One region of the Bacillus sp. CGMCC 1.60114 genome, then DNA from elsewhere that is predicted to be linked to it. Evidence: predicted binding sites of a transcription regulator. Region 1 holds the regulator's gene; the other holds the start of a gene.
What was found. The regulator Rex, encoded in region 1, represses fermentation and respiration genes when NADH is low (regulators of the CRP and FNR family bind a similar motif). The targets are predictions, from matches to a motif close to TTGTGAAATATTTCACAA.
Positions count from the first base shown of each region.

Region 2: a site for Rex is predicted at 1,838-1,855, ahead of ACFQZ1_RS00825 (DUF1641 domain-containing protein). Genes of this name have one in related genera too.

Region 1 is NZ_JBHTHG010000062.1:4,197-7,706, reverse strand. Features, by position in the region: gene groES (co-chaperone GroES) at 1-232, opposite strand, end outside; gene ACFQZ1_RS10955 (CPBP family intramembrane glutamic endopeptidase) at 587-1,315, shown strand; gene ACFQZ1_RS10950 (YdiK family protein) at 1,318-1,515, shown strand; gene ACFQZ1_RS10945 (redox-sensing transcriptional repressor Rex) at 1,542-2,171, opposite strand; gene ACFQZ1_RS10940 (ABC transporter ATP-binding protein) at 2,354-3,510, shown strand, end outside.
Region 2 is NZ_JBHTHG010000003.1:132,735-136,244, forward strand. Features, by position in the region: gene ACFQZ1_RS00810 (LOG family protein) at 1-451, opposite strand, end outside; gene ACFQZ1_RS00815 (MazG nucleotide pyrophosphohydrolase domain-containing protein) at 524-838, shown strand; gene ACFQZ1_RS00820 (ferritin) at 904-1,410, shown strand; gene ACFQZ1_RS00825 (DUF1641 domain-containing protein) at 1,961-2,401, shown strand; gene ACFQZ1_RS00830 (NAD(P)/FAD-dependent oxidoreductase) at 2,446-3,510, shown strand, end outside.

The DNA of each region.
Region 1 (3,510 bases):
CTTCGTATTTCACTTCAGTACCTGCATATTTTGAGAAGATAATACGATCGCCTGCAGCTAACTCTAAAGCAACACGCTCACCATTTTCAAGCACTCGACCAGTACCAACTGCTACTACTTTACCTTCTTGTGGTTTTTCTTTTGCAGTGTCTGGTAATACGATACCACTTGCTGTTTTTTCTTCTGCTTGAACAAGCTCAATTACAACGCGATCACCTAATGGCTTTAGCATGAACAATAACCTCCTCATTGACTATGTAAATTTTATGTTTATTAGCACTCGAACACTCCGAGTGCTAACACACTTATTATAATAAAGAATCTTATTTTCTTTTGCAAGTGAAAAAACGTAATTTTTCGGAAAACTATTCTACATTCTTTTCCTTTTTTCTATAAGCTTATATACTTTACCGGATGAATAACATAATAATTCTTACCTTCACGGAAAATCAGTACTGATAGAAGATTCATCATCGTTTTTCCTTCTTCTCCTATGTTACAATAAGAAAGATGCCATAAGTTGTTTTCTCTATGGGTAGAGCATTTTCCTTTTTCATTACAAAAAATTTAAAAAGGAGTTATGAAATTGAAGAGACAATACTGGTGGGTTGTTATTACATATATTTTAATGCAATTATCAGGGGTAATTGGAGGATGGATCCTTTTAAAAAGCGGAATATACAACAATGGAAACAGGAGCTTTCAAGAAAAGGTTCAATTAGCAACTGCACATTGGGGAATAATCAGCTTCTTCGTTGCTCTTATTATCATCCTACTGTTATTACGCAATGATACACAATCGGAAAAATGGGAGCGAGAAAAAACAAGCATTTCTGCTACAATAGGTTGGATCATTTTAGGAGTTTTTCTTGCTTTATTCGCCCAAGTAATTGCTGGCACCATCGAAACACAAATTTTTAAAGTTGAAGCTGAATCTGAAAATACACAAAACATTATCGAAATCATAAAAGCTGCTCCATTATTTATAATTGTTTCGTCTATATTTGCTCCTATTCTTGAGGAAATTGTATTTAGAAAGATTCTATTTGGAACACTATATAAACGATATAACTTCTTTATCGCAGCAATCGTGAGTTCTCTTATATTTGCTTTAATTCATTTTGACCCTACACATTTATTAGTGTATATTTCCATGGGGCTTGTTTTTTCATTTTTATACGTTAAAACGAAACGAATTATTGTACCCATTATGGCTCATGTTATGATGAATACAAATGTTATGTTAATTACATTTGTACTTCATCCCTATCTAGAAAAAGCTGAAAAATTGCAAGGATTTATCGGAGGATTTTAAACATGCGAAATTCACCATTTGTTATGGCAACTTTGTACTTTCTTCTCGGGTGTATTTTTACATACTTAGCAATTACAAGTGTTGAAGATACAATTTGGAACTTTTATACACTATTGCTTGCTATAATGGCAACCGTTGATTTTAATTTGGCACTTCGCCTTCTTTTTTCTAAATCGAAAAAAGGTAATATGAAGAAATAATAAAAACGCAGGGAATTCCTGCGTTTTTATTTTGGATAATTTTTTAAAAAGTACACAAGCGTTTGTAATTCTACCGCTAAATCAATATGATGAATTCGAATATGTTCTACTATATTTAACCTAGCAGGTGTAAAGTTTAAAACACCTTGTATACCAGTATGCGATAAGCGATCTGCTACAGCTTGTGCAACAGAAGCAGGTACTGTTAATATTGCCACTTTTATATCATCTGATAATTTCTCTTCTAATTCATCCAGATGATATACTGGAATTCCTCCGATTTCTTTTCCAACTTTCTCTTCATCAACGTCAAATGCCATCTCAATTTTTGTATTATTATTTTTCGTAAAATTGTAATGTAAGAAAGCTGTCCCTAAATTACCTACCCCTATTAGAGCTACACGCGTTACATCATCTTGGTCAAGTGTTTCGCGAAAAAACGACAATAAATAATTTACGTTATAGCCGTATCCCTTTTTCCCTAATGCCCCAAAGTATGAAAAATCTCTTCGAATTGTCGCAGAATCCACTTTCACCGCTTCACTTAATTCTGCAGATGATACGCGTTGCTTACCAGATAATGATAAGTTTTGGATAAATCGATAGTATAGAGGCAATCTTTTGGCAGTCGCCTGCGGAATTTTAGGCTGCTCCATGCAACCCCCTCCTCTCTTCCTATCTGTTCAAGTGATTGAAACATGTACGGAAGTTTAGCATTGAAAGTTTTCCTTGTATAATAGAGAGAGAACTTCTCTATTATGTTCAACTATACACTATTTTTAGTATGATTGAGAAATATAATCATGGCAAAGTTAAGAAATTATTTGAGGTGAAAACATTGATTCTACTACAAGTAAATAACCTTTCCAAGTTATACGCCGCTGAAATGATTCTTTCAAACATTAAGTTAGAGGTACAGACGCGTGATCGTATTGCACTTGTCGGCCGTAACGGCGCTGGAAAGTCTACATTATTAAAGATTATTGCGGGAGAACTGTCCCATGACAGCGGAGAAATTATTAAACCGAAAGATGTATCTATCGGTTACTTAGCACAGCACACTGGTCTTGAGACGTCATTAACCATTTGGGATGAAATGCTAACGGTATTTCTCGACTTGCAACGCATGGAGAAAGAACTCCGAAGGCTAGAACAAGAAATGGGAAAAGAAGAAAATTTCACAAATGTCACTGTACATGAAAGATTGTTAGCAGAGTATGATCGCCTGCAATTAGATTATAAAAATAAAGGCGGCTACCAATACGAAGCGGACATTCGCTCTGTTTTAAGCGGACTCGGCTTTCCGTCTGAAACACACGGAACTACAATCTCGACATTAAGCGGTGGACAAAAAACTCGTTTAGCTCTTGGAAAATTATTGTTAACAAAACCAGATTTGCTTATTTTGGATGAGCCAACAAACCATTTAGATATCGATACATTAACATGGCTAGAACAATATTTACAAGGCTATCCTGGCGCTATTTTAATCGTTTCACACGATCGATACTTTCTAGATAAACTCGTAACACAGGTGTATGAAATCTCTAATAAACAAAGTCGTAAATACACGGGAAACTACAGTAAGTATTTAGAACTTAAAGCATCACTATACGAACAAGAGATAAAGCGGTATGAGAAACAGCAAGAAGAAGTCACAAAGCTACAAGACTTCATTCAAAAAAATATTGCCCGTGCTTCCACAACAAAACGAGCACAAAGTCGCCAAAAACAATTAAATCGTATGGAACTTATGACGAGACCACTCGGTGATGAAAAATCTGCTTCTTTCCACTTTGATATCGATAGGCAAAGCGGTAATGATGTACTACAAGTAAAAAATGTCACAATTGGTTATAATAATGAGCCAATCATTGAGCACATTCATTTCCAATTAACAAGAGGTGATAGTGTTGCCCTTGTCGGTCCAAATGGAATCGGAAAATCCACTTTATTAAAATCTCTTGTGGATAAACTTCGTCCTTTAAACGGCAG
Region 2 (3,510 bases), on a different contig from region 1:
CTGCTGCACGGTCCACCATTTGTAATAACGGTGTGTAGAATTCTGCAATATTTAATAATCCAACAGGCTTTTCATGAATTCCAATTTGGGACCAGCATACGACTTCAAACAGCTCTTCAAATGTTCCATACCCGCCTGGCAGTGCGATGAATGCATCAGCAAGTTCACTCATTTTTGCTTTTCTCTCATGCATTGTTTCCACTTCGATTAGTTCTGTTAAGCCTTGGTGAACAATTTCCCCTCTAAATAATCCACGAGGCATAACACCCGTTACACGGCCGCCTAGTTCTAATACTTGATTTGCTACTTCTCCCATTAATCCAACGCAAGAGCCTCCATATACAAGCTCTATATTATTTTGAACTAGTATTTCTCCAAGCTGACGAGCTTCTGTTTGAAACTCTGGACGCTCTCCAACATTCGATCCTGCAAATACACAAATACGTTTCATTACTCCACCCCAAAACTACATATTGTTATGCTACACTGTAATCATACTACATATTGGAAGGATGGGAAAAGGATGAATACGAATGAGTTTCAAAGTTGGGTGGAACAATTTTATTATGAGCGAGGATGGGCACAATATAATTCCTTTATTCGCGTTAATTTTTTAGCGGAGGAAGTTGGAGAAATTTCTCGCGTCGTGCGTGCTATTGAAATTGGTCGTGATCGTCCAGATGAACGAAAAAAGAGCGAAGAAGAATTAACAACTGAATTAAAAGAAGAAATTGGAGATGCTTTAGGAAATCTTATTATTTTAGCGCAAAAATATAATTTAGATTTACAAGATATTATGGAAACGCACGTTAAAAAACTCTCCAAGCGATTCGAATAATGAGTGAGAATTATTTTCAATCATGATATGATTATATCGTAATAATATGAAAGGGGCCTTTTTTTATGTTATCTCCAAAATTACGTGAAGCATTAAATGATCAAATGAACTTTGAGTTTTACTCCGCCCATGTGTACATGGCAATGGCGGCATACTGTACATCAGAAAGCTACGATGGATTTGCCAACTTCTTTCTTGTACAAGCAGAGGAAGAGCGTTTCCATGCAATGAAGCTTTACAATTATATTAATGATCGCGGTGAGCGTGCGATTATTACTGGATTTGAGAATCCAAATAACGAGTACGAATCCATTTTAGCTGCTTTTGAAATCGGACTCGAACATGAACGCGAAGTGACAAAACGAATTTATCACCTATCTGACATTGCATGGGATGAGCGCGAGCATGCTACAATTACCTTCTTAAAATGGTTCGTTGACGAACAAGTTGAAGAAGAAGCTTCCTTCGATAGTACCATTCAAAAATTAAAGCGTATCATCAACGATTCAAATGCATTATTTATGTTAGATGCCGAATTAGCCAAACGCACATTTACTCCACCAGCTGAGTAGTAGAGTAGAAAACTGAAACAGATGTCTTAGAGATGGCTTTGCCATCTCTTTTTTGTTCCAGCTTAGCTGGGCACGCAAACAAAAAAAGCATAAATCAACCGCTTTCGTCAATTTATGCTTCTTACATTGTAAAATTGAAATAAGGCAACAGATATAACGACCTGTAAGTTCGTAGATTATAGTCATTAAAATCGAATGCTTAATAATCATTTTTATGTTAACATAGGTGTATTGTAGTATATAATATACTCAGTTGGTAGACAAAGTCTTTTACTGGACAAGTCCATAAGCTAGAGGACGCAACTAGCCTTTTAAAATTTACTATTTCAGATTCGGTGATTACTTATAGTTCATTCGAATGTTGCAACGGTTTGAAAAGACATATTCACCGGCAATAGTAACTTTAAGAGCATCTTGCCCTAAATCTTTGTGTAAAGTTTTACAAATTTCCTCGAGTTGTTACGGACGAAGAAATCTTACCTATAATGGGGAATCTTCTTTCATTCCCCAAAAATTTAAGAAGTATTGCTATCGTAAAGGAGAATTGGAGATGCCAGAAACAATCACTCAAACAAAGCCTGAACAAGAATCATTACAAATTTCTGCTAGCCAAGGAAAGCTTGATGTACTTGATGAGCTATTAAAGCCTGAGGTTCAAGAGTCTTTAACTACATTAGTGGAACAACTTCCAAAATTAACTGAGCTCGTTAACATTTTAACAAAGTCTTATGATTTCGCTCAAGCAGTCGCTACTGATGAAGTATTAAAAAATGATACTGTTGGAGCAATCCAAGAACTTGCAGAACCTGTAAAAGATACAGTGAAAACCATTGCTGCAACTGCTATCGAAGCGAAAGATCGCGCTGAAGAAAGCAACGAAGTTATTGGTCTTTTTGGCCTTTTAAAAATGCTAAAAGATCCGCAAGCACAAAAAATGTTTCGCTTTGTAAGCGCTTATCTTCAAATTACTGCAGAACGCAATCATAAATAATTCTTTCTTACACAACAATTAGTAAAGACGGGGGATATCATACTATGTCAAAACAAATTGTCATCTTAGGTGCTGGTTATGGCGGACTTCTTGCAGCTTTAAATGTACGTAAACATTACAGCAAATCAGAAGCACAAGTTACAGTTATCAACCAATATCCAACACATCAAATTATTACGGAACTACACCGCCTTGCAGCAGGAAATATTTCTGAGCAGGCAATTGCTATGCCATTAGAAAAACTTTTCAAAGGTAAAGACATCGATCTTAAAATTGCAACAGTTGAGTCATTCTCAGTTGATAGCAAAGAAATTAAATTAGCTGGTGGCACTACTTTATCTTACGATGCACTTGTAGTTGCTTTAGGAAGTAAAACTGCTTACTTCGGTATTCCAGGACTAGAAGAAAACAGCATGGTATTAAAATCTGCTGCTGATGCAAACAAAATCTACAAACACGTTGAAGACCGTATTCGTGAATACGCTAAAACGAAAAACGAAGCTGATGCTACAATCTTAATCGGCGGCGGCGGATTAACTGGCGTTGAGCTAGTTGGTGAACTTGCTGACATTATGCCTAAACTTGCAAAAAGCCACGGCGTAAATCCAAAAGAAGTTAAACTTCTTCTTGTTGAAGCAGGTCCAAAAATCCTTCCAGTATTACCTGACCATTTAATTGAACGTGCAACTACTAGCTTAGAAGCACGCGGCGTTAAATTCTTAACAGGTCTTCCTGTAACAAACGTTGCTGGCAATGAAATCGACTTAAAAGACGGTCAAAAAATCGTTGCTAACACATTCGTTTGGACAGGCGGCGTACAAGGTAACCCATTAATCGGTGAATCAGGTCTTGAAGTAAACCGTGGTCGTGCAACAGTTGATGCATACTTACAATCTACTTCTCACAAAAACGTATTCGTTGCTGGAGACAGCGCTGTTGTCTTCGCTCCAGATGGTCGTCCATACCCACCAACTGCACAAATCGCTTGGCAAATGGGTGAGTTAATTGGATACAACTTATACGCAGCACTAGAAGGCAAAGCATTCGAAGAGTTCGCACCAGTAAACTCTGGAACACTTGCAAGTCTAGGACGTAAAGATGCTGTTGCT